4 regions of the Streptomyces sp. NPDC026377 genome follow, and region 3 is predicted to be linked to each of the others. Evidence: riboswitches for the same ligand, from Rfam matches in the RefSeq annotation. Region 3 holds a riboswitch; each other region holds the start of a gene.
What was found. Region 3 has a riboswitch for cyclic di-AMP ahead of ACZ4MU_RS28325 (transglycosylase SLT domain-containing protein). Riboswitches for the same ligand answer to the same signal wherever they lie in the genome.
Positions count from the first base shown of each region.

Region 1: linked by a shared signal. The riboswitch ahead of ACZ4MU_RS24005 (LysM peptidoglycan-binding domain-containing M23 family metallopeptidase) and the one ahead of ACZ4MU_RS28325 (transglycosylase SLT domain-containing protein) in region 3 are both predicted to bind cyclic di-AMP.
Region 2: linked by a shared signal. The riboswitch ahead of ACZ4MU_RS04080 (M23 family metallopeptidase) and the one ahead of ACZ4MU_RS28325 (transglycosylase SLT domain-containing protein) in region 3 are both predicted to bind cyclic di-AMP.
Region 4: linked by a shared signal. The riboswitch ahead of ACZ4MU_RS25340 (M23 family metallopeptidase) and the one ahead of ACZ4MU_RS28325 (transglycosylase SLT domain-containing protein) in region 3 are both predicted to bind cyclic di-AMP.

Region 1 is NZ_JBVHPV010000012.1:91,495-98,518, reverse strand. Features, by position in the region: gene ACZ4MU_RS24025 (aspartate aminotransferase family protein) at 1-477, shown strand, start outside; gene ACZ4MU_RS24020 (helix-turn-helix domain-containing protein) at 540-1,148, shown strand; gene ACZ4MU_RS24015 (DUF6126 family protein) at 1,159-1,302, shown strand; gene ACZ4MU_RS24010 (tyrosine-protein phosphatase) at 1,313-2,131, opposite strand; cyclic di-AMP (ydaO/yuaA leader) riboswitch at 2,680-2,846, shown strand; gene ACZ4MU_RS24005 (LysM peptidoglycan-binding domain-containing M23 family metallopeptidase) at 2,851-3,789, shown strand; gene ACZ4MU_RS24000 (SGNH/GDSL hydrolase family protein) at 3,961-4,752, shown strand; gene ACZ4MU_RS23995 (NAD-dependent epimerase/dehydratase family protein) at 4,829-5,821, opposite strand; gene ACZ4MU_RS23990 (polysaccharide deacetylase family protein) at 5,936-6,733, opposite strand; gene ACZ4MU_RS23985 (pentapeptide repeat-containing protein) at 6,861-7,024, opposite strand, start outside.
Region 2 is NZ_JBVHPV010000001.1:918,043-925,066, reverse strand. Features, by position in the region: gene ACZ4MU_RS04090 (PrsW family glutamic-type intramembrane protease) at 1-1,334, shown strand, start outside; gene ACZ4MU_RS04085 (aldo/keto reductase) at 1,374-2,318, opposite strand; gene ACZ4MU_RS04080 (M23 family metallopeptidase) at 2,380-3,459, opposite strand; cyclic di-AMP (ydaO/yuaA leader) riboswitch at 3,472-3,653, opposite strand; gene ACZ4MU_RS04075 (PP2C family protein-serine/threonine phosphatase) at 3,809-4,957, opposite strand; gene ACZ4MU_RS04070 (hypothetical protein) at 5,076-5,372, opposite strand; tRNA gene ACZ4MU_RS04065 (tRNA-Met) at 5,473-5,546, opposite strand; gene ACZ4MU_RS04060 (PhlD) at 5,612-6,679, opposite strand; gene ACZ4MU_RS04055 (MmyB family transcriptional regulator) at 6,823-7,024, opposite strand, start outside.
Region 3 is NZ_JBVHPV010000017.1:23,217-30,240, forward strand. Features, by position in the region: gene ACZ4MU_RS28305 (sodium:solute symporter family protein) at 1-1,052, opposite strand, end outside; gene ACZ4MU_RS28310 (helix-turn-helix transcriptional regulator) at 1,343-2,230, shown strand; gene ACZ4MU_RS28315 (dioxygenase family protein) at 2,271-3,131, shown strand; gene ACZ4MU_RS28320 (oxidoreductase) at 3,382-4,284, shown strand; cyclic di-AMP (ydaO/yuaA leader) riboswitch at 4,677-4,861, shown strand; gene ACZ4MU_RS28325 (transglycosylase SLT domain-containing protein) at 4,866-5,696, shown strand; gene ACZ4MU_RS28330 (TetR/AcrR family transcriptional regulator) at 5,805-6,398, shown strand; gene ACZ4MU_RS28335 (LmeA family phospholipid-binding protein) at 6,392-7,024, shown strand, end outside.
Region 4 is NZ_JBVHPV010000013.1:151,212-158,235, forward strand. Features, by position in the region: gene ACZ4MU_RS25325 (DNA gyrase/topoisomerase IV subunit A) at 1-1,547, opposite strand, end outside; gene ACZ4MU_RS25330 (M16 family metallopeptidase) at 1,729-3,081, shown strand; gene ACZ4MU_RS25335 (M16 family metallopeptidase) at 3,099-4,466, shown strand; cyclic di-AMP (ydaO/yuaA leader) riboswitch at 4,681-4,840, shown strand; gene ACZ4MU_RS25340 (M23 family metallopeptidase) at 4,853-5,623, shown strand; gene ACZ4MU_RS25345 (GntR family transcriptional regulator) at 5,831-6,508, shown strand; gene ACZ4MU_RS25350 (HPr family phosphocarrier protein) at 6,801-7,024, opposite strand, start outside.

The sequences.
Region 1 (7,024 bases), on a different contig from region 3:
TCCAACGCCCAGGCGATGGCGGCGGGCCTCGCGGTGCTCGCGGTGATGGAGGACGAGGAGGTCGTCGCCAACGCGCGCGCCACCGGCGAACTCCTGAAGTCCAGACTGGCCGCGCTGGTCGGCCGCTACGAGCTGCTGCACGACGTGCGCGGGCGCGGGCTGATGGTCGGCATCGAGTTCGGCAAGCCCTCCTCGATCCGGCTGCGCGGGCGCTGGACCATGCTCCAGGCCGCCCGCAAGGGCCTGTTCGCCCAGATGGTCGTGGTGCCGCTGCTTCAGAAGCACCGCATCCTCACCCAGGTCTCCGGGGACCACCTGGAGGTGATCAAGCTGATCCCGCCGCTGACCATCGGCGAGCGCGAGGTGGACCGCTTCGTGGAGGCGTTCACGGCCGTGATGGACGACGCGCACGGCGGAGGCGGCCTGATGTGGGACTTCGGGCGCACCCTCGTCAAGCAGGCGGTCGCCAACCGATAAGGGTTTTTGCCTCTGGGGCAAAAAAGTTGCCCCAGAGGCAAGCCGCTGACTGAATGGGGTGCATGAGCACTCCCTCCGCGGGCGCCGGGGAGCCGTCGGACCCCGCGCTCCCCGGTGTCGCCCCGCGCCTGCGCGACCTGCGCCGGCGCCGGGGTCTCACCCTGGAGGCCGCCGCCCCGCGGGCCGGTCTCTCACCGGCGCACCTCTCCCGTCTGGAGACGGGCGCCCGCCAGCCCTCGCTGCCGATGCTGCTCGCGCTCGCCCGCACCTACGGTACGACGGTCTCGGAGCTGCTGGGCGAGATGCCGCCCGAGCGCGAGCCCGTCATCCGGGGTGGCCGGGCCGGGCCCGCCGAGGCCGACGGCTGGACCTACCACCGGGCCGGGCACCCCGGCCGCGCCATGCAGGCCCTGCGCGTCGAGGTCCCGTACGGCACCCAGCGCGAGCTGGTCCGCGTCCACCCGGGCGAGGAGTGGCTGCACGTCCTGTCCGGGCGGCTGCGGCTCACCCTGGGCGACGCCACGCACGAGCTGGACCCGGGCGACAGCGCGCACTTCGACTCGCTCACCCCGCACCGGATCTCCGCCGTCTCACGTGGCGGGGCCGCGTTCCTGTTCGTCCACACCCTGCTCCAGAGCCCCGACCCGCATCCGCACCATCCGCACGGCTGAGAGGTACGACATGTCGCAGAACCAGGGACGGTCCGGCGTCGACACCCGGGAGACGAAGTTCCCCCGGGGTCTCGTGGTCCGGCTGTTCGCCTACTTGGTCGCGGGCCACATCTTCGCGGCCTTCCTCTACCTGCTGTTCACGGTCGGCAAATGAGCCGGCGCGTTCACCGCGCGGCGTCCTCGACCAGCCGCTCGCGCAGCCGCTCACGGGTCTCGGGGGAGAGCCCGAGGCCGTCGGAGAGGTAGCGCTCGGTGGTGCCCCAGGTCTCCTCGATCGTGTCGAAGGCGGCGTGGAGATAGTCGGCGCGGGCGTCGAAGAGCGGGTTGAGCAGCTCCACGACCTCGGTGCTCAGCCCGGCGGGGGAGCTGTCGCTGCGGTGCATCCTGTAACGGCGGTGCGGGTCGTTGGACTTGAGGTAGTCGGCCTCGATGGCGTCGCGCTCGACCCCGACCGCGAGCAGCGCCACCGCGATGGACAGACCCGCGCGGTCCTTGCCCGCCGCACAGTGCATCAGGGCCGGGACGCTGTCCTCGGCGAGCGCGTGCAGCACCCGGCTGTGCTCGGCCGTGCGCTGCCGGATGATCGTGCGGTACGAGTGCGCCATCCGGTCGGCGCCCCGCCCGTCGGAGAGCACCGACCGCAGCTGGGTGAGGTCGCCGTCGCGGACCATCTTCCAGAACTCCGCCCCGTCCGCCGGGTCCGTCAGCGGTATGTTCACGTTGCGCACCCCGGGCAGCTCCACGTCCGGGCCCTCCAGCTTCTGGTCCGCCGCGTTGCGGAAGTCGAAGATGGTGTGCAGGCCGAGCGTGGCGAGGAAGGCCGCGTCCTGCGCGGTCGCGTGGGCGAGGTGGCCGCTGCGGAAGAGCCGTCCGTACCGCAGCCGCCGGCCGTCCACGGTCGGCAGTCCCCCCACGTCACGGAAGTTGCGGACGCCGGACAGCTCGGGCTCGGTCGAAGGGATCTGCGGAGTCTGCTGGGTCACGTTGGCTCCTGATGGGGGTCGAAAGAAAGATCACGCCGCCTCGGTCCCGACGATACGACATGGGTTCCCGGGGCAATCATCTCGACCGCTTGACCGGAATGCGACCCCTTCGCATCCATTGCCCTGCGCGATGTCCCGCCCCGCTGCCGGTGCCACTGCTCGCGCCGGTGCGTATATGCCTATGGATGCGAGTAAACCGGGCAGATCGGGGCGATGGCGAGGGAGAGGGGCGAACGGGGTGAAGGCGGAGGAAGGGATGCGGAACTTTCGTCCTTATTGGGCGATTTGGTGGCTCCTGTCCATCTCCCGCTCGGGAAGGGCGGGTTACCCGTGAGCAGCGTCATATCCGTGACGTTCCGTGGTGGCGGTGCCGGAGGAATTACCCCGTCCGGCCAAGCCTGTTGGGAATGACGGTCCACGCAGGGTGACCGCAATTCCCGCGTGCATTCCCGGCCGGGAATGCCGAAAGGGAATCGGCACTTGTCGTGGCCCGCACGGCTCGCTTACGGTCACCGCAATCCGAGTGGACCGCCGAATCCTGCCACCGCTCGGAATCCGCACCCATCCACGTGTGGCAGGAGCGGGGGACCCAGGTAAGCGCCGTCCGGAATTCCGGCACGGCTCGGGGTGAAGCCGGAGCACCGTGACGCGGTGCCCGGCCGGGCAGCTCCAGCCCGAACCCGACAGCTCACCTCGCAGGCGCCGGAGAGGAATCCGCCATGCCCGCGAAGGGTAAGCACCGCCGTCCCAAGTCCAGCCCGATATCCCGGGGCATGGTCGCCGCCGGTACGGGTGGCGCCGCACTCGCCATCCCCCTGCTCGGCGCCACCGGCGCGCACGCCGCGGTGCAGACCGCCGCCCCCGCCACCGCGCCCCAGCAGGCCGCCCGCACCACCGCGACCGCCGCAGCCGCCGCGCCCCAGGCCGCCCCCACCACGTACAAGGTCAAGAGCGGCGACTGCCTCTCGCGGATCGCCGAGGAGCACCGGCTCGGCAGCTGGCAGCGGCTCTACCGGGACAACCGCGAGGTCGTCGGCTCCGACCCGTCGCTGATCCGCCCGGGCATGAAGCTGGTTCTGGGCGCCAAGGCCAAGACCGGCGCGCCGCACGGCTCCGGCACGGCGAGCACGCACGCGTCCGGCGAGAAGACGTCTTCCCCCGCGCCCCGCACCCCCGCGCCGCGCACCCAGGCGCCGTCCTCGCCCGCCCCCGCCACGAACACCTCCACCAGCGCGGACCAGGGCTCCTCCACCGGCTTCCGCGCGCCGCTCGACAGCGTGAGCATCGGCACCCCGTACCGCATGGCCGGGTCCATGTGGTCCAGCGGCTACCACACGGGCGTCGACTTCGCGGCCGAGACCGGCACCACGGTCAGGGCCGTCGGCGCGGGCACGGTCGTCTCGGCCGGCTGGGGCGGCGCCTACGGCAACCAGGTCGTGATCCGGCACGCCGACGGCATGTACTCCCAGTACGCCCACCTCTCGCAGCTCTCCGTCTCGGCCGGGCAGAGCGTGACCGCGGGCCGGCAGCTCGGACTCTCCGGCGCCACCGGCAACGTCACCGGCCCGCATCTGCACTTCGAGATCCGCACCACGCCCGACTACGGCTCGGACGTCGACCCGATCGCCTACCTCAGGCAGCGGGGCGCGAGCCTCTGACGGCCCGACCGGGGCCCGGGCCGGGCCCGGTCGGACCGGATTCTGTCCGGCGGGCCGGAGGTATTCGGCGTATTCCCGCTGAGGGAAACTGACCGGGTGGTCTATATCACCTACCGTCAACCCCCCCTTACGGTCGCGTAGGTCACACCGGTAAGGGAAAGATATGGTCCCGTGGCAGACGATTCGAGATCATTCAACAGCGGTACGTTCGGGTCGTACACGGCGATCGGCGACAGCTTCACGGAAGGCGTCGGCGACCCCGGCCCGGACGGGGCGTTCGTCGGCTGGGCGGACAGGTTCGCCGTGCTACTGGCAGACCAGCGACCGGAGGGGGCCTTTCGCTACGCCAATCTCGCGGTCCGCGGCAGGCTCCTCGACCAGATCGTCGAGGAGCAGGTGCCGCGGGCCAAGGAGCTCGCGCCCGACCTCGTGACCTTCTGCGCGGGGGGCAACGACATCATCCGGCCGGGCAGCGACCCGGACGACGTGGCCGAGCGCTTCGAGCGCGCCGTCGCGGACCTGAAGAGCACGATCCCGACGGTGATGGTGACCACCGGGTTCGACACGCGCGGGGTGCCGGTCTTCAAGCATCTGCGCGGCAAGGTGGCGACCTACACCGCGCATGTGCGCTCCATCGCGGACCGCTACGGGTGCCCGGTGCTCGACCTGTGGTCGCTGAGGTCCGTGCAGGACAGGCGGGCGTGGGACGGCGACCGGCTGCACCTGTCGCCCGAGGGTCACACCCGGGTCGCGCTGCGAGCCGCCCAGGTGCTCGGGCTCGCGGTGCCGGCCGACCCGGACCAGCCGTGGCCCCCGCAGCCGCCGCGCGGCACCCTGGAGGTGCGGCGCGACGACATCCAGTGGGCGCGCGAGCACCTGGCGCCGTGGATCGGACGACGGCTGCGGGGCGAGAGCTCGGGCGACCATGTGGAGCCCAAGCGTCCCGACCTGCTGCCTCTCTGACGGGTCATCAGCCCCGCTGCCCCTCCGGGGGCCGGGGGCGTCACTGGCGGAACGCCCCGAGTGCGGCGCCCACGGCTCAGCCGTGCAGCAGCTTCCGCTCCGTCTCCGGGTCCAGTCCGACCCGGGGGCGGTCCGGCCGCTGCGGCGCCTCGCCGCCGAGCGACCCGAGCCACGCCCAGGTGTCGGCGACCGTCTCCTCGACGGGGCGGCAGCTCAGCCCCGCGAGCACGGCCTTCCACACGTTCGAGCCGTGCATCGTGTCGTGCAGCTCACCCGGCGGAATCCACACCGGCAGATGGTTCCACGGCTCCACCCCGGCGGCCAGGATCGGCTCCGGGTCCGTCCAGCGCAGCTCCGCACCGCCGCCGGTGACCCGCGCACACGCGTCGAGCAGCGCGCCCATGGTGGTGTGGTCCGGCGGGCAGGCCAAGTTGTAGGGCCCGCAGAGCCCGAAGTCGGCGGCGCTGACGATCCACTCCGCCAGGTCCCGGACGTCGATGAATCGCACCGGAAGATCGCGCGGCCCCGGCGCGAGCACCTCACCGCCGCGCGCCATGCGCCCCAGCCACCAGGGCAGCCGGCCGATGTTCTCGTACGGGCCGAGGATCAGCCCGGCGCGCACCAGGAGCGAGCGGTCGGGCCCGAACTCCCGGACGGCGGCCAGCTCGCCGCCGCGCTTGGCCTGCGCGTAGGCCACCTCGCCCTCGGCGTCCGGCGAGCCGTCGACCAGCGGCGCGCTCTCGTCCGCCCCGGCCGGGACCGGGTGCTCGTAGACGGAACGGCTCGACACGTACACGTACCGGGCGACGCGTCCTCGCGCGAGCAGCCGCGCGGCGTCACGCACCGCGCAGGGCGCCCCGGACCAGGTGTCCACCACCACGTCCCAGCGCCCGCCGGCGAGCGCCGCCAGACCGTCCTCGGCCGTCCGGTCGCCGAGCAGCGCCCGCACGCCCGCCGACGGCTCATGGCGGCCCCGGTGGAAGACCGTCACCTCGTGCCCGCGCGCCACGGCGGCCTCGGCCACCGCGCGTCCCACGAACTCCGTACCACCCAGTATCAACAGCTTCATGGCCGCAACTCTGCCCGCCGGGAGGGCCCTTGAGAACAGGTCCATGCCCAGGGCGGAATCGCGGCCCCCGTCCCGGCGCCCGTGCGGGCGGCGGCAGAGCGGGGGCCCGGCGGGTCAGGGGCGGTAGAGCCGGCCCGGCTCGGGGGCGGCGGGGGCGAGGAGCTGGGGCACGGTCACGAAGGTGAACCCGCGCGCCTTCAGCGCGTCGATGATCCCGGGCACGGCGGGCACGGTCCCGTCGTAGATGTCGTGCAGCAGGATGATGCCGTCGCGGTCGGCCTGGTCGAGGATCCGCTCGGTGATCAGGGCCGAGTCGTTGGTGGAGTAGTCCTTCGCGGTCGCGCTCCACAGGATCTGCGAGAGCCCGAGCTCCTTGCTGACCTTGGTGACCTCCTTGTTGGTGCGGCCCTGGGGCGGTCGCATCAGGACGGGCTTGCGGCCGGTCAGCGCGGCCACCGCCTCCTGGGTGCGGTTGAGCTCGGCGCGTATCGCGGCGGGCTTGAGCTTGTCCAGGCGCTCGTGCGACCAGGTGTGGTTGGCGACCTCGTGCCCCTCGGCGGCGATGCGGCGCACGGTGTCGGGGTACTTCTCGACGTGGTTGGCGCCGAGCAGGAAGAAGGTGGCGGGCACCTTCTTCTCCTTGAGCGTGTCGAGCAGTCGGGGCGTCTTCGCGCCCGGCCCGGCGTCGAAGGTCAGGGCTATGCACTTGGCCTTGCGGCAGTCGACCCCGGCGGCGGTCCCCGCGTCGGCGCCGGCCGCCGCCTTGCTGTCGAACGCCTTGTCGCGGGCCGAGCGCGGCGAGACGGCGCCGTCGGAGCAGCCGGTCAGCGTCAGCCCGAGCGCGGCCACCGTCACCAGTGCGGCCGCGGCCCGCCCCCGGGCACGGCGGACTCCGGAATTGCTGCTGCGCATGAGGCGACTCCCCTTCGGCCTGGACCAGAACATGAAGAGGACTATAAGCGAGGTGTATACACGTAATGCATAGTGGGGTGGGGTGTGGGGCGAAAGCGTGTGGCGGGGGTGGCCGGGGCCGGGCCGACTACCTGCGGCGCGACCCGGCGGGGCCGGGGCCCCCGCGACGGGCGCCGCCGGGCTTTCGGGACGGGCCGCCCCGGCGGGCAGAGGTGGCCGGGGCCGTCTCGCCGCTGGACCGCGCCGCCGGACCCGTCGTCCCCGCGCGCCAGTGCGAGGGGCGGTCGAGCC
Region 2 (7,024 bases), on a different contig from region 3:
GGCCGCGGCGCGACTTCTGGCGCTCCAGGGCGCTGCGGGCCGGCGCGCTGATCACCCTGCTCGCCCTGTGCGGTCTGGTCATCTTCGCGATCGTGCGGGACCAGACCGGCACCGAGGGGTTCCTGGTGGGGCTCGCGCTCGCCGTGCTGCCGGTGCCGCTGCTGGTCACCGCGTTCCGCTGGCTCGACCGGGTGGACCCGGGCCCCTGGCGCAACCTGCTGTTCGCCCTCGCCTGGGGGGCGTGCGCCGCCGCCCTTGTGGCGATCATCGCCAACTCGTTCGCGACCAAGTGGATAGCCACCGCGACCGCCGACCCGTCCTCCGCCGACCACCTGGGCGCCACCGTGATCGCGCCGGTCGTCGAGGAGAGCGCCAAGGCGGCGGCCGTGCTGCTGCTGTTCCTTTTCCGCAGACGGGACTTCAAGGGGATAGTCGACGGCGTCGTCGTGGCGGGCTTCACCGCGACCGGCTTCGCCTTCACCGAGAACATCCTGTACATCGGCAACGCCTTCGGCGAGGACCAGGTCAGCCATACCGCCGGGCTCGCCTCGACGACGGCGGCGACGTTCTTCGTCCGGATCGTGATGTCGCCGTTCGCGCACCCGCTCTTCACGGTCTGCACCGGCATAGGCTTCGGGGCCGCGGCGCTCGCGGCCCCGGGCCGCCGCAGGCGCCGGATCTGTCTGCCGGTGCTCGGCCTGCTGTCCGCGATGGGGATGCACGCGCTGTGGAACGGCTCGTCCTCGTTCGGGACGTACGGCTTCTACCTGGTGTACGCCGCGTTCATGGTGCCGGTCTTCGGTCTGCTCACCTGGCTGGCGGTCTGGAGTCGCCAGCGGGAGCTGCGCACGGTCGCGGCGGAGCTGCCGGCGTACGCGGCGGCGGGCTGGCTGGGCCCGGCCGAACCGCTCGCGCTCTCCTCGATGCGGGCCCGCTCGATGGCCCGCGACTTCGCCCACCGCACCTTCGGGGGCAAGCGGGCGGCCCGGACGGTCGCGGAGTACGAGGCGTTCGCGACGGCCCTGGCGTTCCTGCGCCGACGGGCCCGCCACTCCCAGGCCGGGCCGGACTTCACGGCCCGCGAGCAGGAGCTGCTGCACCACCTGTGGGCGCGCCGGGAGGTGGCCGGCCCCGCGCTGCTGTACGCGGCGGGCGCGGCGGGCCGCGTCTGGATCCCGTCGCAGCCCTACCCGTACGGCCACCAGGCCCCGTACGGGAACCAGAGTCCGTACGGGAACCAGCCGCCGTACGGCTACCCCCGGACCCCGTACGGCAGCCGGCCCCCGTACGGCTACGGCCAGGCCCCCTCCCCGTACAACCCCTACCGGCGCTGAGGTCTACGGGGCCTATGGGATCTACGGGATCTACGAGGTCTACGCCGAGGCGGTCTTCAGCTCGCTCAGCTCCGCGTCCGTGAGCTCCAGGTCCGCGACCGCGAGGAGCGCGGGCAGCTGCTCGACGGTCCGGGCCGAGGCGATCGGGGCGACCACGGTCGGCTGCGCGGCGAGCCAGGCGAGGGCCACGCTCGCGGGCTCGACGCCGTGCGCCCGCGCGACGCGGTCGAGCGCGGCCAGCACCTTCACGCCCCGCTCGGTACCGAGGTGCTGGGCGGCGCTCCCGGCCCGGGCGCTCTCGACGTCCTGGCCGGGGCGGTACTTGCCGGTGAGGAAACCGGAGGCGAGCGAGTAGTACGGCACGGCGGCCAGGCCCGAGCGGCCCGCGGTGTCCTGGAGGGCGCCCTCGTAGGTGTCGCGCGAGACCAGGTTGTAGTGCGGCTGGAGGGCGACGTACTTGGCCAGGCCCTCGCGGTCGGAGAAGTCCAGCGAGTCCTGGAGCCGCTCCGGGGAGATGTTGGAGGCGGCCACCGCACGCACCGTGCCGTCCTTGACCAGCTGGTCGAGGGCGGTGACGATCTCCTCGACGGGGACGGACTCGTCGTCGAAGTGCGTGTAGTACAGGTCGATGTAGTCGGTGCCCAGGCGGCGCAGCGACTCCTCGGCGGCGGCCTTGATGGTGGGGGCCGCGAGGCCCTTGAAGGAGGCGTGCGCGCCGCCCTTGGTGGCGATGACGACGTCCTCGCGGTTGCCGCGCGCCGCCAGCCACTTGCCGATGATCCGCTCGGACTCACCGCCCTCGTTGCCCGGGACCCACGCCGAGTAGACGTCGGCGGTGTCCACGAAGTTGCCGCCCGCCTCCGTGTACGCGTCGAGCACCGCGAACGAGGCGGCCTCGTCGGCGGTCCAGCCGAAGACGTTGCCACCCAGGGCGAGCGGGAAGACGGACAGGTCGGAGGAGCCCAGGGGGCGCAGAGTGGTCATGGGGGGTGAACGGGCTGACGGTGCACGCCTATTCCGCGCCCCCCGTCGCCGGGCGGGCGCCCTACGGATTCAGGCCCTTCGACCGCAGCCACGCCATCGGGTCGACTCCCGAGCCGCCCGGGGTGTGCACCTCCAGGTGCAGATGCGGACCCGTCACGTTGCCGGTGGCGCCGACGCGGCCGATGGTCTCGCCCGTCGTCACCTTCTGCCCGGCGCTGACCGCGATGGAGGACTGGTGGCAGTACCAGACCTCCGAGCCGTCCTCCAGCTCGACGACCGTGCGGTAGCCGTACGAACCGGACCAGCCGGCCGACTTGACCGTGCCGCCGTGGACCGCCTTGAGCGGGGTGCCGGTGGGGGCGGCGAAGTCGAGGCCGGTGTGGTGGCCGGAGGACCACATCGAGCCGGCCTCGCCGAAGGTGGAGGTGATCGTGTACGAGGCGACCGGGAGCGAGTAGCTCCTGGCGAGCTCGGCCAGCCGCTCCTGCTCGGCCTTCTTCGCGGCGGCCTCCTCGGCGGCCTTCTTCTCCGCCGCCGCCTTCTGCTGGGCGGCGCTCTGCGCGGCCTTCGCCTCGGCCGCCGCCTGCTGGGCCGCGGCCTTCTCGGCGGCCGCCCTGGCCTCGGCGTCGGCGCTGCTGCGCTGCTGCTCGGCCTGCTGGAGGATACGGGCGCGCAGGGCCTCGCCGGCACCGGTGGCGCCCTGTTCGGCCGCGGCCGGGGAGACGCCCGCCATGGTGAGGGGGGCGTTCGCGACGGCCTGGTCCGCCTGGGCCTGCGGTGCGGCGCCGGGCCTGTCGTCGCCCGCGATACCGGTGATCAGCGCGCCCACGCCCGGCAGGGACTTCACATCGGGGAGATTGTCCGCGACGGAGTCGGGCAGGGATATGGAGACCGGCGGCTTGCTCTGCGCGGTGGCCATGCCTCCCGCGCCGACGGCCGCGATGACGCCGACGCCGAGGACGGTGGAGCTGCGGGCGAGCCCGCCGCGCTGCTTGATCACGCGGTGGCGGCCGCGCACCGAGGACACGGATTCCTCCGTGGGGTTCCACTCCTCCCACACCTCGGTGTCGCTGGGCGCGGTCCCGTACAGGGTGACGGGGGGAAGCGGCGGGGTGCCGAGGGCAGGCTCGTTGGACGCCACGGGGCGGCGTGCTCCTTTCCTTCCTATCGCCTACCGGGTTGGCGGTGGGGGTCCCCCCCTGCTCCTTGAGAGTTCGGGGGAGGGTTCGGAGCAGGAAGGTCTCCTACGGGCACTCTTCGGCGGTGCGAAGGTGCTCGATTCACCCCAAGGTGGTGGTTCCCCGGTTCCCTTGCGGAATTCGGCGCGTGCGCACGGTGCCGCCTCTACGACGGCTGGGACGACCGCGCTGCGTTATCGAACGTTAATAGACAGGCGGACCGGATTCCAAGCCGTTCCCCCTAATCGCCGGCGACAGTAACTGACGTTCCGTCATAAGGCATGCGCTCGGGCGTCGTTAGGCCACGGCCCGTCACGGCACCACCGGCATCGTCCGCCGCCGCTCCGGCTGTCGCGCCCCGGGCCGCCCCACCGCCAGCAGCGCCATGTCGTCGCTCGCGCCCCCGCCCGTATGTCTGCGCACATCGTCGACGAGCGCGTCCAGGACCTCCTGCGGCCCCGGGAAGATCCGGCCGCGCAGCCGCTCGTGCGGGTCGTAGAAGACCCCGGGCGGCCGGGCCGAACGCGCCTCGGAGAGGCCGTCGGTGTAGAACAGCAGCGTCGCCCCGAGCGGGAAGGGGTACGTGTCCGCCCGGTCCGGCCACACCCCCAGCTCCGCCATCCCCAGCGGCAGCGCGGGATCAAAGGGGGCGAGCGCGTCCAGTGCCCCGTCGGCGTGGAGCAGCAGCGGTTCGGGATGGCCCCGGTTCACCAGGCGTACGGCCGTGGCGTCGCGCGGGATCTCGGCGAGCACGGCCGTGGTGAACCCCTCGACGGCGTCCAGGCCGTCGCGCCGGGTGCCCTCCCGGGTCAGCGCGCGCTCCAGCCGCCCGGCCACCGCCTCCAGCGTCTCCTCCTGCTCGGCCGCCTCCCGGAACGCCCCGATCACCACGGCCACCGCCTCGACCGCCTCAAGCCCCTTGCCGCGTACGTCCCCGACGACCAGGCGCACCCCGTACGGCGTGTCCTGGACGGCGAAGAGGTCCCCGCCGATGAACGCGTCCGCCTGCGCCGCCTCGTACCGCGCGGCCACCTGGAGGCCGCCGATCCGCTCGGCGGGCGTCGGCAGGACGGCGCGCTGGGCGGTCTCCGCGATGACCCGTGCCGAGGCCAGGCGTTCGCCGCTGCGGCGCAGCATGCCGTTGGTGAGCAGGGCCAGTACGCCCACGGTGGTGACGGTGAACAGCTCGCTGACCGCCTCCCCGGTGCTGGGGATGTCGTGGAAGTACTCGGTGAACAGCACCGCCCCGACCGCCGAGGCGCCCGCGGCGGCGGTGCCGCGCGGGCCGAAGAAGGGGGCGGCGATCAGCGGGGCGGCGGCGAACAGGGCCGCCGCGGTGAGGTCGGGCGGGGTCGTCACGTCGAGGACGACCCCGGCGACCAGCAGCAGCGCGGGCAGGGCGCGCACGAGGGCCGGACGCCGGGAGCCCTCCCGGCCGCCGCCGTCCGTTCGCTGCCGCACCTGTGGTCTCCCGCCCGTCCGCAGGGGCGCCGCCGTTCCCTCGCGCCCCACCCAGGGTGCCGGGCCGGGCCGCCGGCCGCGAACGCTCCTCCGCCAACCGGGTGCGCTCCGCGGCCCCTCAGTGCCGGTCGGCGCCGGTCGCGATCAGCCGAGCCCGGCACCGGCGGGGCCCGGCCCGGCCGTGCACACAGGTCCCCCGGGCGTGGCGGCGGGCCGCCGCCGGGCCACCGTGGGCGGTGGGGACGCCGCCCTTGGCGTGCGAGGGCGCGGAGATCCAGGGCGCGGCGGGCGACAGGGGCAGCGAGAGCGGCAGGGAGAGACACATCAGCAGCGCGCACAGGGCGAGGAAGAGCGGCACCGCGGGCGCTCTGCGCCGCGTCGCCGCCCGCGGCGGTCCGCCCGCATGGTCGCGCATAGCAAACGCGAGACTACTGTACGCGCACGCGCTCGCGCGGCGGGGCGGGGAAATGCCGAAGGCCCGGCACATTCGCATGTGCCGGGCCCAAGGACTTCAGTAGCGGGGACAGGATTTGAACCTGCGACCTCTGGGTTATGAGCCCAGCGAGCTACCGAGCTGCTCCACCCCGCGTCGGTAAACACAACTGTACGGCATGCGGGACGGTGCTCCGTACCGCTTTACGGACCGCACCGCGCTCACGCCGACCAGTGGCCGCGCGAGGCGGCCAGCACGAAGCCCGGACCGAAGCCGATGATCAGGCCGGACTGCCCGTCGGCGGGGGCCTGGGCGAAGGTGCGGGCCAGCACGTCGAGGACGGCCGAGCCGCCCAGGTTCCCGTTGACGGCCAGGCTCGCCCAGGCGTGCCGCAGCGCGCCGTTGTCGCGGTCGCCGTCCAGGCCGAACCCGGCGGCCGCGTCCTGGAGCACCCGGGGTCCGCCGGGGTGGACGACCGCGAAGTCCAGGGCCTTGCCGCTGCCGCCGAGCCAGCTGCGCACCGCCGGGAGGCTGTCGCCCAGCGAGGCGGTGGCGGCGGTCGTGGAGTCGAAGTGGAGCCCGGCCCCCGAGAGGCGGCCCCGGTAGCGGTCGAGGCTGTCGGGCAGGACGTACTCGAAGGTGTCCTCGATGACGAAGCTGGGCCCGCTCCAGGCCGGGGCGCCCGAGACGACGACCGCGCCCGAGCCGTCCCCGAAGAGCACCTTGTAGATCATCGACTCCCGGCTGGTGTCGGTGTGGTTGTACGTGGCCGTCGACAGGCACTCCGCGACGACGACCAGGACGTGGGAGCCGGGGTGGGCGGCGATGTCCTGGTCCGCCCTGACCAGGCCGTGCGCGCCGCCCGCGCAGCCCACGGTGGCCATGGGGACGCGGCGCACGTCCGGGCGCAGGCCGAGCGCGCGGACGAGGCCGATGTCGAGGGACGGCACGGTCCAGGAGGTGGTGTGGCTGGTGATCAGGCAGTCGATGTCGCTGGGGGCGAGGCCGGCGTGGGCCAGGGCCTGTCGTCCGGAGCGGACGGCGAGTTCCAGGGCGTCCTCGTATGCCGCTCTGTTCCGCTCCTCGACGGTGGCATTTCCGGCCACGGTCGGGGCGTGCAGCGGCCGGGTGAAACGGCGGGTCCGCACGGTGGTCGCCCGGGCGATCCGCAGGTGCGCCTCCAGCCGGGGCCGGTCGGGGTTGGCCCGCCGGATGTCCTCGCAGATCTCGTCCGTGGCGATGACGTGGTCGGGCAGGGCGACGGCGGGGAGGGCTATGTGAGCGGGCACGGGTGGGCTCCCTCTAAGGGCCGGCGGGCGAGAGCTCAACTTAACTGAGACGGCTGGAATTCGTCCCTGGAAAGGTGCACGGAGCTCAGCCGGAAGGAGTCATTCCGCGCGGCCCCCGTCCCTCGGCCACGCCGGTCGCGCGCTCAGCTCGTCAGCGGCGCGCTCAGCACCGGATGGCGGCTCACGAGAGAGGCGCCCGGGCTGTAGAGGAGCAGCATCACCCGGGCCCCGGGCGAGGTGACGGGCTCGGCCACACAGGTGGTGACCCAGCCGGGCCCGTACCGGCTGTGCCGGATGGGCCGCTCCGAGCCGTCCGGGTACGGGACCGGGGTGTCCCCCGCCTCC
Region 3 (7,024 bases):
GCGGCGAGCAGACCGGTGACGGCGATGCCGAGCACACCGTTGGGCAGCAGTTCCTGCATCAGGTACGGGATGGCGTCGTTGTACGTCAGGTCGGAGCCCGGGGTGCCGATCTTCGGCACCAGGGCGGCGGCGACCAGCCCCGGGATCATCACCAGGAAGACGATGAACATCTTCGGGAAGGCGGCGATCAGCGGGGTGCGCCGGGCCGCGCTGAGGTTCTTCGCCGACAGCGCGCGCTGGACCTCGGCGAAGTTGGTGGTCCAGTAGCCGAAGGAGAGCACGAAGCCGAGCCCGAGGATGATCGTCAGCCAGTTGGCGCCGAGCGGGTTGCTCTGCCCGATGCCGGTGCCGCCCCAGGCGGTGAGGTAGTTGTGGCCGTGCGCGGCCTCCAGGTCGTCGCTGAGCGCGCCCCAGCCACCGACGCGCTTGAGGCCGAGGACGACCAGCGGGATGAGCGCGGCGAGGATCACGAAGAACTGGAGCACTTCGTTGTAGATCGCGGAGGAGAGTCCGCCGACGGTGATGTACGCGAGGACGAAGAGCCCGGCCACCACGATGGCCACCCATTGCGGCCAGCCGAGCAGCGCCTCCACGACGATCGACAGGGCGTAGAGGTTCACGCCCGCGATCAGGATCGCGGCGAAGGCGAAGAGGGCCGAGCTGAGCAGGTGCGCGGAGGCGTCGAACCGCTGGAGCAGGAACTCCGGCACGGAGCGGACCTTCGAGCGGTAGTAGAACGGCATCATCACCAGGCCGAGGAAGACCATGGCCGGGATGGCGCCGATCCAGTACCAGTGGACGACCGCCACACCGTACTGGGCACCGGTGGCGGCCATCCCGAGGATCTCGGTCGCCCCGAGGTTGGCGGCGACGAAGGCGAGCCCGGTCACCCAGGCGGGCAGCGACCGCCCGGAGAGGAAGAAGTCGAGGCTGGTCTTCACACTCGCCCGGGCGGCGAAACCGATGCCCAGAACGACGACGAAGTAGATCGCCAGAATCGTGTAGTCGAGCCCGTTGGTGGGGAGCCGGAGCCCTGCGGCCAGAGATTGCATGCGTACCCGCTTCGTCGAGCGAACTGATCGGAACGGAACCTACGCCTCAGCGGCGAGAAACTGAACACCTTTGTTGGAAGATTTTGTTTGATTATGGTGGACGGTGGGGGTGCAGGGGCGCCCCGGCGGTTGCCGGCGGTGTTCCGCATCCCCCTCGGGCGTGGCATCGTGAGGCTCGGGTTCAGTGGTCTGCACCAGGTAGTTGTGTGGGGTCACGGGTGGGAGTGGGGATGCGTGGGGCGGCTGTGTTGCCGGGGGCGGGTGGGGACGGGTGTGGGGGAGAGGGCGGGGTGCCGCCCTTGCACCGGCTGGAAGTGCCGATGCCCAACTCGCTGCCCTTCGCCATGGGCACCTTCGACACCATCGGCGCGATGTCCCGTGCCGACTTCCCCCACCGGCACACCTTCTACGAGATCGTGCACATCACCGGCGGCACCGGCGCCCATGTGCTCGACCTCGCCCGGTTCGCGCTGCGGCCACCGCACCTGTGCGTCATCGCCCCCGGACAGGTCCATCAGTGGGAGTGCGCGGACGGGCCCGAGGGATGGGTGATCCTCTTCACCGAGGACTTCCTGCTCGACCACCCCGACGACGTCGCCCTGCTGCGCGGACTCGGGCCCCGCCCCTGGCTGGAGCTGGACCGCGAGGCGGAGGGCTGGGCTTCCTCGCTGGTGGGGGAGATGTACGAGGAGTACCGGACGGGGGCCGAGGGGTTCCACGGAGTGCTGCGCGCGTTGCTGCACGTCCTGCTCGTACGGGCCGCGCGACTGCCCGCACCCCCCGTCGGTCACGACCTCGCCCGCGCGAGCGGTGTCGCGGGGCGGTTCACCGCCCTGCTGGCGCGGGCCGACGACCTGCCGTCGTCCGTACGGGCGTGTGCGGAGCGGATCGGGGTGTCCGTGGGGTATCTGACCGAGGCCGTGAAGGAGGCCACCGGCCGCACTCCCGGTGAGCTCATCCGCCAGGCCCGCACCCACGAGGCCAAACGGCTGCTGCTCCACACCGAGTTGACGGTACGGCAGGTCGGCGGACGGGTCGGGTTCACCGATCCCGCCTACTTCTGCCGCTTCTTCCGCCGGGAGACCGGCACCAGCCCCGGTGACTTCCGGCGCGGCGGCGGGGATTATCACCACGACCACCGCATCGCGTCCATCGCCCGGACACGATCGTCCGCCTAGCGTCGTAGCCGTCCCCAACCCTCCCCCCCAAGGAGCAGCCATGGACGGCGACAGCGACGTGACCAGGCGTGACGAGAACCGCCCCACGGACAACGGCGGGCGCCCCCGGCCCAGCCGCAAGACCGTGCTGCGGGCCGCGCTCGCGGCCGGAGTGGCCGTGCCCGTGTCCCTGGCCGGGGTGCCCGCCCTGGCCCGAGGCGCCGCAGGCAGCGGCACCGCCCCTCAGCTCACCCCGCCGTGCGACGACGGCGACCACCCCACCCCGGCACAGACCGAGGGCCCGTACTTCAAACCGAACTCCCCGGAACGCACCTCGCTCCTCGAACCGGGAACCCCAGGCACCCGCCTCACCGTCACCGGATACGTCTTCGGCCGGGCCTGCCTGCCGCTGAGTCGCGTACTGCTCGACTTCTGGCAGGCCGACACCAACGGGGCCTACGACAACACCGGCTTCCGTTTCCGTGGGCACCAGTACACGGACGCGCGAGGGGCGTTCAAGCTCACCACGATCGTGCCGGGCCTCTACCCGGGCCGCACCCGCCACATCCATGTGAAGGCCCAGGCGCCCGGCCGGCCGGTGCTCACCACCCAGCTGTACTTCCCCGGCGAGCCGCGCAACAACACCGACTCGATCTTCGACGCCCGCCTGCTGATGACCGTACGGGACGCGGGCGGCGCGAAGGAGGCGGCGTTCGACTTCGTCCTGGACGTGGCCCAGTCGCCGTCACCGACCCCCACCCCCACCGGCCCGCCCCCCGGAACCACCTGGTCCGTCGGCACCGCCTACCGCTCGGGCGACCGCGCCGCCTATGGCGGTCGCGGGTACGTCTGCCTCCAGGCACACACCGCCCAGCCGGGCTGGGAACCCCCGAACGTCCCCGCGCTGTGGCGCGCGGAGTAAACAGTCCCCTTACCGCCTCACCGCGTTGCCGTGAATTCACGTGATGCGGCGCGAATGTTCGGCCGTCCTTGTGCGGAAAGGTGAAGGGAAGAGAAGGGAAGGGGGAAAGGCGCGGTAGTCGAAGTCAAAACGCGCCCCGTTGAGGGTGATGGCGGCAAGAAAGCTCTCCGGTCGTACCTTTCCCAGGAGTGCGTCGACTCCGTGGAGTTGGGCGTTCCGATCGCATGGGTGCGGATGGCACACTGCGATCATGACTACGGAGACGATCGACGCGGCGGCCGCGGGCGCCTGGAAACTCGGTGACCTGTCGGTCAACCGCCTGGGATTCGGCGCGATGCGCCTGACCGGGAGCGCCGCGTTCGACCTCGGCACGCCGAGCGACCGCGAGCGCTCCCTCGGCGTGCTGCGGCGCGCGGTCGAACTCGGTGTCAACCACATCGACACCGCGGCCTTTTACTTCTCCCGGCTCCGTTCCGCCAACGAGCTCATCAACCGGGCGCTCGCGCCCTACCGGGACGATCTGGTCATCGTCACCAAGGTCGGTCCGGGACGCGACGCCTCCGGCGCCTGGCTGCCCTGGGCCCGTCCGGACCAACTGCGCGGCCAGGTGGAGGAGAATCTGCGTCAGCTCGGCCGCGACCACCTCGACGTGGTCAACCTGCGCCTGAACGGGCCCGGTTCGCTCGCGGAGCACTTCGGGGCGCTGGCCGAGTTGCGCGAGGCGGGGCTCATCCGCCACCTGGGCATCTCCAACGTCGGCCCCGAGCACCTGGCGGAGGCCCAGGCGATCGCGCCCGTGGTCTGCGTGCAGAACCGGTACGGCCTGGACAGCAGGCGTACGGGCTCCGACGAGGTGCTGCGGCTCTGCGGCGCGCAGGGCATCGCGTTCGTCCCGTTCTTCGCCATCGCCGGCGAGGGGCGCGAGAGCGGCGCGGGGCAGACGGGCGCCGGGGAGAGCGAGGCGGTCCTCGCGGTCGCCCGCGCGCACCATGCGACGCCCGCGCAGATCCGCCTCGCCTGGACACTCCGGCAGGGCGAGCACGTGCTGGCCATCCCCGGCACGGGCAACCCGGACCACCTGGTGGAGAACGTGGCCGCGGGCGGGCTGCGGCTCACCGACGAGGAGGCGGCCCTGCTGGAGACGCCCGTCTGAGGCCGCCCGGGCCCGGCCAGGTCCGCCGAGGCCTGCCCAGATGTCCGATATGAACCACCGACGGCCTGTTTCGCTTTTATGTCGTCAATCTATTCATTGGGAATGATAAAGGGGCTTAGCCTTTCTTTTGGGTGCGGCCGGTGCCGGTTCTTTCTCGGTGGATGCGCCCAGGAATCCCTCCCCAAGACGCCCGAAGAAGTGAAGTGAGTCACTCCGGGTCCGTGTGGGCAGGCCGATCATGACGTCCTCATTCCCTTTCCCGGAAGGCGAGTTGGGGATACGGGAAGAAGGGAGCCCGTATCCCCGGCCCTGCTGGATCTTTCTCTCCGGTGTCGGAATGAATTCGAGCTCTTGTTTCCGTCGGGCCCATTCGATTACGGTCACGCTCAAATCCGGATGGACCGCCGAATCCTGCCGCTGTCCGGATACCTCCCACACACGAAAAGGCAGGAGCGGGGGACCCAGGTAGTCGCCGGATCCGGATGACGGAACGGCTCGGGGTGAAGCCGCGTGCAGCGCGGCCGGGCAGCTCTCGCCCGAACCCGACAGCTCACCTCGCAGGCGAAGGAGAGGAATTCGCCATGCCTGCAAAGGGTAAGCACCGCCGCCCCAAGTCCAGCACCCTCACCCGGGGCATCGCCGCCGCGGGCACGGGCGGCGCCGCGCTCATCATTCCGGTGATCGGCGCGACGAGCGCCGGGGCAGCGCCCTCGGCCGCCCCGCACGCCGGGCTCCCGAAGGCCGCGCCCGCCGTCGCCGCCAAGGGCGCGGTGTCCGCACAGCCGATCGTGGCGAAGAAGGCCCCCGCGGCGAAGGCGGCCGGGACGACCTACTCCGTCGTCGCCGGGGACACCCTCTCCAAGATCGCCCAGGACCTCGACGTGAGCGGCGGCTGGAAGAAGCTCTACCAGGACAACCGCCAGGCCATCGGTGGCAACCCGGCGCTGATCCACCCCGGCCTCCAGCTGGCGGTGGGCAAGAAGGCGAAGGCCGCGTCCGCCGACCGCCCCGCCACCCCGGCCCGGGCCGACCGTTCGGCGCGGACGGGCACGCCGCCCCAGCAGGCGACCGCCGCCGTGGCGAAGACGTACGGCGACAACCTGGACGGCTGGATCCGGCAGTCGCTGGACATCATGGCCCAGCACGGCATCCCCGGCTCCTACGACGGCATCTACCGCAATGTCATGCGCGAGTCGTCGGGCAACCCCTTCGCCATCAACAACTGGGACTCCAACGCCGTCGCCGGTACCCCCTCCAAGGGGCTCCTCCAGGTCATCGACCCCACCTTCCAGGCCTTCCATGTGCCCGGTACGTCGACGGACAGCTACGACCCCGTCGCCAACATCGTCGCCGCGTGCAACTACGCGGCGAAGACGTACGGCTCGATCGACAACGTGAACGGCCCGTACTGATCTGATCGACGCCTCTCTGCGGCCGCACGCCACCGCTGCGGACCACCTGGTCCATCTGGGACCAGATGGTCTGTTACGGTGACGTGACCAGGCTCAGGGGAGGACCGCATGCCACGCCCGACGCGCGCAGAACTCGACGCGGAGATCGTCGAGGCTGCCGCCGCGCTCTTCACCGCCCAGGGCTACCTCGGCACCTCGGTGCAGGAGATCGCGGACCGGGTCGGCTACTCCAAGACCGGGCTGCTGCACCGCTTCCCCTCCAAGGAACGGCTGCTGGCCGCGACGCTCATCGGTCCGCTGACCGAGTTCGCCGCGCTCCGGGCCACCTGGGGCGCCCTGCCGCAGGGGCCCGAGCGGCGCCTGCGCGCCTCGGCCGACCTGGTCGATCTGGCCCTGCGCCACCGCTCGCGGCTCGCCCTGCTCTTCAACTCGGGGCTGCCGCTGCTGCCCGGGGCGCTCGCCGGAGTGGAGGGCATGGGGGATCTGGGCGACCACCGCACGGAGACCCTGGCCGCCTTCGCCGACGCGGACGACCTGGTGGGCACGATCCGGGCGCAGCTGGCCGTGACCGGCCTGGTCAGCACCGTCGCCGCGCGTCAGGACATCCCGGACGAGCTGCTGCGCGCCCCGCTCCTGAGCGCCTTCCGCGCCGCGTGCGGGATCTGCGCGCACCCCGTCCCCGGCGAGGGGGCCCCGTGCTGAAGGCGCGTGCCGCGGCCGGACGGGCCCTGCGGGGATGGCGCAAGTACGCCGTCGCCGTGGTCGTGCTCGCGGGACTGGGCGTGGCCGGGGACCGTGCCGCCGCGGCCTGGACGGAACACCGTACGGCCGACGCGTTCCAGGAGGCCCAGGGGCTCCCGTCCGCACCCCAGGTGCGGGTGCACGGCTTCCCCGTACTGACCCAGCTGGCCGGGGGCACCCTCGACCGCGTCGACATCGAGGCATCGGACATACCGGCGGGCCGCGACGGCGGTCGGCTCCCCATCACCAAGCTGAACGTCGAACTCGACCACCTGCGCCGCTCCTCCGACGCCTCCGAGGCCCACGCCGCCTCCGCCAGGGCCACCGCCTTCGTCTCCTACCGGGACCTCTCCGGCGCGCTCGGCATCGACATCGGCTACAGCCGGGACAGCACCGGGGCCGAGCCGCGCGTGGCGGCCACCGCCACGCTGCCGCTCATCGGTGGGGTCGGGGCCAGTGCCCGCGTGGAGATGGCGGACGGGCGCACGCTCAAGCTGCGGTCCGTGAAGGTGGACGACGGTCTGCCCAAGGCGATGCGCACGATCGTCACGGGGATGCTGGAGCGCGAGGTGAGGCTCGACGGCATC
Region 4 (7,024 bases), on a different contig from region 3:
TCGTCCGCGACCTCGAGGGGCACGGCCGCGACCGGCGCACCCGCCGACTCCAGCAGCACCGTACGCCGCTCGGTGCCGAACTTCTTGGCCACCGCGGCCAGTTCGGACGAGACCAGCTTGCGCAGCTCGCTGTCGGACTCCAGGATGCCGGTCAGCTCGTCGATCTCGCCGGTGAGCCGGTCGCGCTCGCTCTCCAGCTCGATGCGGTCGAACTTGGTGAGGCGGCGCAGCGGGGTGTCGAGGATGTACTGCGTCTGGATCTCGCTGAGCGAGAAGTGCTCGATCAGGCGCTGCTTGGCCTGCGCCGAGTTGTCACTCGACCGGATGAGACGGATGACCTCGTCGATGTCGAGGAGCGCGACGAGCAGGCCCTCCACGAGGTGCAGCCGGTCACGGCGCTTGGTGCGGCGGAACTCGCTGCGCCGGCGCACCACCTCGAAGCGGTGGTCGAGGTAGACCTCCAGGAGCTCCTTGAGGCCCATGGTGAGCGGCTGGCCGTCCACCAGCGCCACGTTGTTGATGCCGAAGGACTCCTCCATCGGCGTCAGCTTGTAGAGCTGCTCCAGGACGGCCTCCGGGACGAAGCCGTTCTTGATCTCGATGACCAGGCGCAGACCGTGCGAGCGGTCGGTGAGGTCCTTGACGTCGGCGATGCCCTGGAGCTTCTTGGAGCCGACCAGGTCCTTGATCTTGGAGATCACCTTCTCGGGGCCGACCGTGAACGGCAGTTCCGTGACGACCAGGCCCTTGCGGCGCGCCGTCACGTTCTCCACGGCCACCTTGGCGCGGATCTTGAAGGTGCCGCGGCCCGACTCGTACGCGTCCTTGATGCCGGACAGGCCCACGATCCGCCCGCCGGTCGGCAGATCGGGGCCGGGGACGAAGCGCATCAGCGCTTCCAGGTCCGCGTTGGGGTGGCGGATCAGATGGCGGGCGGCGGCGATGACCTCGCCCAGGTTGTGCGGGGGCATATTGGTCGCCATGCCGACCGCGATCCCGGTCGCGCCGTTGACCAGCAGGTTCGGGAAGGCGGCGGGCAGGGCGACCGGCTCCTGCTCCTGGCCGTCGTAGTTCGGCGAGAAGTCGACGGTGTCCTCGTCGATCGACTCGGTCATCAGCTGGGTGGCGTCGGCCATCTTGCACTCGGTGTACCGCATCGCGGCCGGCGGGTCGTCGTTGCCGAGCGAGCCGAAGTTGCCGTGGCCGTCGACGAGCGGCAGGCGCATGGAGAAGGGCTGCGCCATCCGCACCAGCGCGTCGTAGATCGACGCGTCGCCGTGGGGGTGGAGCTTGCCCATGACCTCGCCGACCACGCGCGCGCACTTCACATAGCCGCGCTCGGGGCGCAGGCCCATCTCGTTCATCTGGTAGACGATGCGGCGGTGGACCGGCTTCATGCCGTCGCGGGCGTCCGGCAGGGCCCGCGAGTAGATCACCGAGTAGGCGTACTCGAGAAAGGAGCCCTGCATTTCGTCCACGACGTCGATGTCGAGGATCTTCTCCTCGAAATCGTCCGGCGGCGGGGTCTTCGTGCTGCGGCGGGCCATCGCGGCTGCGGCTCCTTCACCAACGTGTTCTTCTTAGCGACCACCAACAAGGTCTGCTGCTGACGCCGACCATTGTGGACCGTCCCACTGACAACGCCGACCGCGACCCGGGAACTTCGCCAGGTGTCGGTGCGCTTGCATACAGTGGCAGGACTTCTTCACCGCGATCGAAGGGACGTACATGCCCATGGGTCACACGGCCACCGCCCAGGCCGGCTCCGGCGGCCTGACAGCGACCGAGCACCGGCTGGCCAACGGCCTGCGCGTGGTGCTCTCCGAGGACCACCTGACCCCGGTCGCCGCGGTCTGCCTCTGGTACGACGTGGGCTCCCGCCACGAGGTCAAGGGCCGCACCGGCCTGGCTCACCTCTTCGAGCACCTGATGTTCCAGGGCTCGCACCAGGTCCACGGCAACGGCCATTTCGAACTGGTCCAGGGTGCCGGCGGCTCGCTCAACGGCACCACCAGCTTCGAGCGCACCAACTACTTCGAGACCATGCCCACCCACCAGCTGGAGCTCGCGCTCTGGCTGGAGGCCGACCGCATGGGCTCGCTGCTCTCCGCCCTGGACGAGGAGTCCATGGAGAACCAGCGCGACGTCGTCAAGAACGAGCGCCGCCAGCGGTACGACAACGTGCCCTACGGCACGGCGTTCGAGAAGCTCACCGCGCTGGCCTACCCGGAGGGCCACCCGTACCACCACACGCCGATCGGCTCCATGGCCGACCTGGACGCGGCGACCCTGGAGGACGCGCGCGCCTTCTTCCGTACGTACTACGCGCCCAACAACGCGGTCCTCTCGGTGGTCGGCGACATCGACCCCGCCCAGACGCTCGCCTGGATCGAGAAGTACTTCGGCTCCATCCCCTCCCACGACGGCAAGCAGCCGCCGCGCGACGGCACGCTGCCCGGCGTGATCGGCGAGCAGCTGCGCGAGGTCGTCCACGAGGACGTGCCCGCGCGCGCCCTGATGGCCGCATACCGGCTGCCGCACGACGGCACCCGTGAGTGCGACGCGGCGGACCTGGCGCTCACGGTCCTCGGCGGCGGCGAGTCCTCCCGCCTCCACAACCGCCTGGTGCGCCGCGACCAGAGCGCGGTGGCGGCCGGATTCGGCCTGCTGCGCCTGGCCGGCGCCCCCTCGCTCGGCTGGCTGGACGTGAAGACGTCCGGCGGCGTCGACGTCCCCGACATCGAGTCGGCCGTCGACGAGGAGCTCGCCCGGTTCGCCGAAGAGGGCCCCACGGCCGAGGAGATGGAGCGCGCCCAGGCCCAGCTGGAGCGCGAGTGGCTGGACCGGCTCGGCACGGTCGCGGGCCGCGCCGACGAACTCTGCCGGTACGCGGTGCTGTTCGGCGATCCCCAGCTCGCGCTGACCGCCGTCGACCGGGTCCTCGACATCACCGCCGAGGAGGTGCGGGACGTGGCCCGGGCCACCCTGCGCCCGGACAACAGGGCGGTGCTGGTCTACGAGCCGACCACCGCAGAGGCAGACGAGGCGGCCGACGCCGACGCAGAGGGAGCAGAGCAGTGAGCGAGACCGGCGTGACCATGCAGTTCCACCCCCAGCCGACCGCCGGCACCGCGCGTCCCTGGGCCTTCCCCGCCCCCGACCGCTCCACCCTGCCCAACGGGCTGACCGTGCTGCGCTGCGACCGCCCCGGCCAGCAGGTCGTGGCCGTCGAGATCTTCCTGGCCGCCCCGCTGGACGCCGAGCCGGCCGGTCTGGACGGCGTCGCCACCATCATGGCGCGCGCGTTCTCCGAGGGCACCGACAAGCGCTCCGCCGAGGAGTTCGCCGCCGACCTGGAGCGCTGCGGCGCCACCCTGGACGCGCACGCGGACCACCCGGGCGTCCGGGTCTCCCTGGAGGTGCCGGTCTCCCGGCTCCCCAAGGCGCTCGGGCTGCTCGCCGAGGCGCTGCGGGCCCCCGCGTTCGCCGACGCCGAGGTCGACCGCCTGGTGCGCAACCGCCTCGACGAGATCCCGCACGAGCTGGCCAACCCCGCGCGCCGCGCCGCCCAGCAGCTCTCCAAGGAGCTCTTCCCGGCCGGCGCGCGCATGTCGCGCCCGCGCCAGGGGACCGAGGAGAGCGTGGCGCGGATCGACGCGGCGGCGGTACGGGCCTTCTACGAGGCGTACGTCCGCCCCGCCGCGGCCACCGCCGTGGTCGTGGGCGACCTGGGCGCCACCGACCTGGACGCGGTCCTGGCGGACACCCTGGGCGCCTGGACGGGCACCCCGGCCCAGGAACGCCCGATGCCCCCGGTCACCGCCGACGACACCGGCCGCGTGGTCATCGTGGACCGGCCCGGCGCCGTCCAGACCCAGCTCCTGATCGGCCGGATCGGCCCGGACCGCCACGACCGCGTCTGGCCCGCCCAGGTGCTGGGGACGTACTGCCTGGGCGGCACCCTCACCTCCCGTCTGGACCGCGTCCTGCGCGAGGAGAAGGGCTACACCTACGGAGTGCGCTCCTACGGCCAGGTGCTGCGCTCCGGCCCCGAGGGCACCGGCGCCGCCATGCTCGCCATCAGCGGCTCGGTGGACACGCCCAACACCGGCCCGGCCCTGGACGACCTGTGGACGGTGCTGCGCAAGCTCGCCGCCGAGGGGCTGACGGACGCCGAGCGCGAGACGGCCGTGCAGAACCTGGTGGGCGTGGCCCCGCTGAAGTACGAGACGGCCGCCGCCGTCGCCGGGACACTGGCCGACCAGGTCGAGCAGCACCTCCCGGACGACTTCCAGGCGCGGTTGTACGCGCGCCTGGCCGACACCGGCACCGTGGAGGCCACGGCGGCGGTCGTCAGCGCCTTCCCGGTGGACCGTCTGGTGACGGTCCTCGTCGGGGACGCGGCACAGATCGCGGAGCCCGTCAAGGCGCTCGGCATCGGTGAAGTCACCGTCGTGGCGGGCTGATTGGGCCGTCCGCCGAAGGCGGGCGGACGGGCCGGATGGGGACCCCGGTGGCCGAGTGGCCGCCGGGGTCCGCCTTTATGCCCGTTTTGTTAGGGAGGTTGCCTGTCTGTCATGTGGCGTGCGCAACAAAAAGACGTGTCTGTTTGGTGATTGAAAGATCAGCCGTCTAGCGTCAGTCCGGCTGTCCGTCACCACCCGTCGCAGCCGCGGCACCGGACAGCGATCGCCGAGTCCCCAATGGCGCGAGCCAGGGGAGCCGGGGACCCACTCAGTCCCTGGGGTGAATCGGAAGCCTCCGCCCGCGGAGGGGCCCGTAGGAGACCTTCCAGCTCCGAACCCGTCAGCTAACCCGGTAGGCGAGATGGAAGGAAAGGAACCGCCTCTCCATGGCGTTCACCCGTGCCACCGGGAAGCACCGCCGGCCCAGCGCCGTGTCGCGCAAGAGCGCGAACATAGCGGGCATCGCCACCCTCGCCACCGCCGGCGTCGTGGGCACCCTCGCCTCCCCGGCCATGGCCGCCGACAGCTCGGCGTCCGCCGCCGCCTCGGTCGAGGACACCGGCATCACCCAGGCCATCGTGATCGGTGACTCGCTCGCCGACCGGATCGACGCCCAGGCCGCCGCCCAGAAGCACGCCGCCGACAAGGCCCGCGCCGCCGCCGAGGCGAAGCGCAAGGCCGAGGCGAAGGCCAAGGAGGAGCGCGAGGCCAGGGAGCGCGCCGCCCGCGAGGCCGAGCGCAAGCGCCTCAACTCCTTCGTCGCCCCGATCGACGGCGGTTACGTCTCCACCGGCTACAAGAGCGGCGGCTCGATCTGGTCCTCCGGCAGCCACACCGGCATCGACTTCCACGCGGGCGAGGGCACCCCGGTGCACGCGGTCGGTCTGGGCACCGTCGTCGAGGCGGGCTGGGGCGGCGCCTACGGCAACAACATCGTGATCCGGATGAACGACGGCACGTACACGCAGTACGGCCACCTCTCGTCCATCGGGGTGTACGTCGGCCAGCGCGTCGAGCCGGGCCAGCAGATCGCCCTCTCCGGCAACACCGGCAACACCACCGGCCCGCACCTCCACTTCGAGGCCCGCACGGGCCCGGCGTACGGCTCGGACATCGACCCGATCGCGTATCTGCGCTCGCACGGCGTCAACGTCTGACCCGGCCGTCCCCGCATCCCGACCGCAAGCCCCCGGAGCGCATCGCGCCGGGGGCTTCGGCGTGCCGTCCGGCGCGCGCGCCCGTCCATGGCCAAAAGATATGCCTGGCATACGGCACGTCACCGGGAATTAACAGACGCTGGAATAGAGTCGCCGAACAGGCGTCGATCGACCGCGTTTCGCGGGGATTAAGGCGGAGGTTCGGTCATGCGCATTCCCGCGCAATCGGTATGCACGGCAATCCGCGACGACATCGTCTCGGGGCTCTTCGCACGCGGCAGCCGGCTCACCGAGGAAGTGCTAGCCCGGCGGTACGGCGTCTCCCGCGTGCCCGTCCGCGAGGCGCTGCGCACCCTGGAGTCCGAGGGGTTCGTCACCACGCGCCGGCACGCCGGGGCGTGTGTCGCCGAGCCGACCGAGCAGGAGGCCGCCGACCTGCTCGAACTGTGCGCCCTGCTGGAGCCGCTGGCCGCGTCGCGGGCCGCCGCCCGGCGCACCGAGGCCCATCTCAAGGTGCTGCGCGGCCTGGTCAGGCTCGGCCAGGACCGCGTGCGGCGGGCCCAGGGCGAGGATCTGCGCTCCCTGGGCGTCTGGTTTCACGAGACGCTCGCCCAGGCCTCCGGCAGCCCCGGCCTCATCGCGCTGCTCACCCAGCTGCGGCACAAGATCGCGTGGATGTACGTGGCGGAGCAGCCCGCGCTGCCCGCCGAGTACTGGGCGGAGCACGGGGCGCTGGTGGACGCGCTGGCCCGCGGCGACGCCGAGCGGGCCAGGATGCTGGCCGCCCGCCACGCCGAGCGCGCGTTTTCCGCCTATCGGCTGCGGCGCCCGGCGGACGTGAGGATCCCGCAACATGCCGTAAACACCGCGAGCGCCCGTGCTTAACAGGTTCGCCGTATACAAAGGGGTGATTCGGCGGGGCGGATTCGTGCTGCCCGAAAGTGGCGCGGAATGCACGGGCGGGGTCGGCCGGTCCGCGTTACCGGGCGCATAAGCCGGAGCAGTACCTATGGGAAAAGGAAAGGAGCCGCAGACCCGGAATTCGGGTCCGCGGCTCCGATCGCGAAGTGCGGTGACACGCGGTGCGCCGGGACGGCGGCGCGGCGCCGGTTCCCGGCCGGCCGCAGTCGGCGGGATCGCGCCCGCCGGGCCGGGGCAGCCGGACCGGTCGGCCGGCTCAGACGGTCTCGGGGAGCTCCTCGAGACCTTCCTCGACCAGCTTCGCCAGACGGTCCAGGGCCGCGTCGGCGCCCTCCGCCTCGGAAGCCAGCACGATCTCCTCGCCGCCCTGCGCGCCCAGGCCGAGCACCGCGAGCATGGAGGCGGCGTTGACCGGGTTGCCGTCGGCCTTGGCGATCGTCACGGGGACGCCGGAGGCCGTGGCGGCGCGGACGAAAAGGG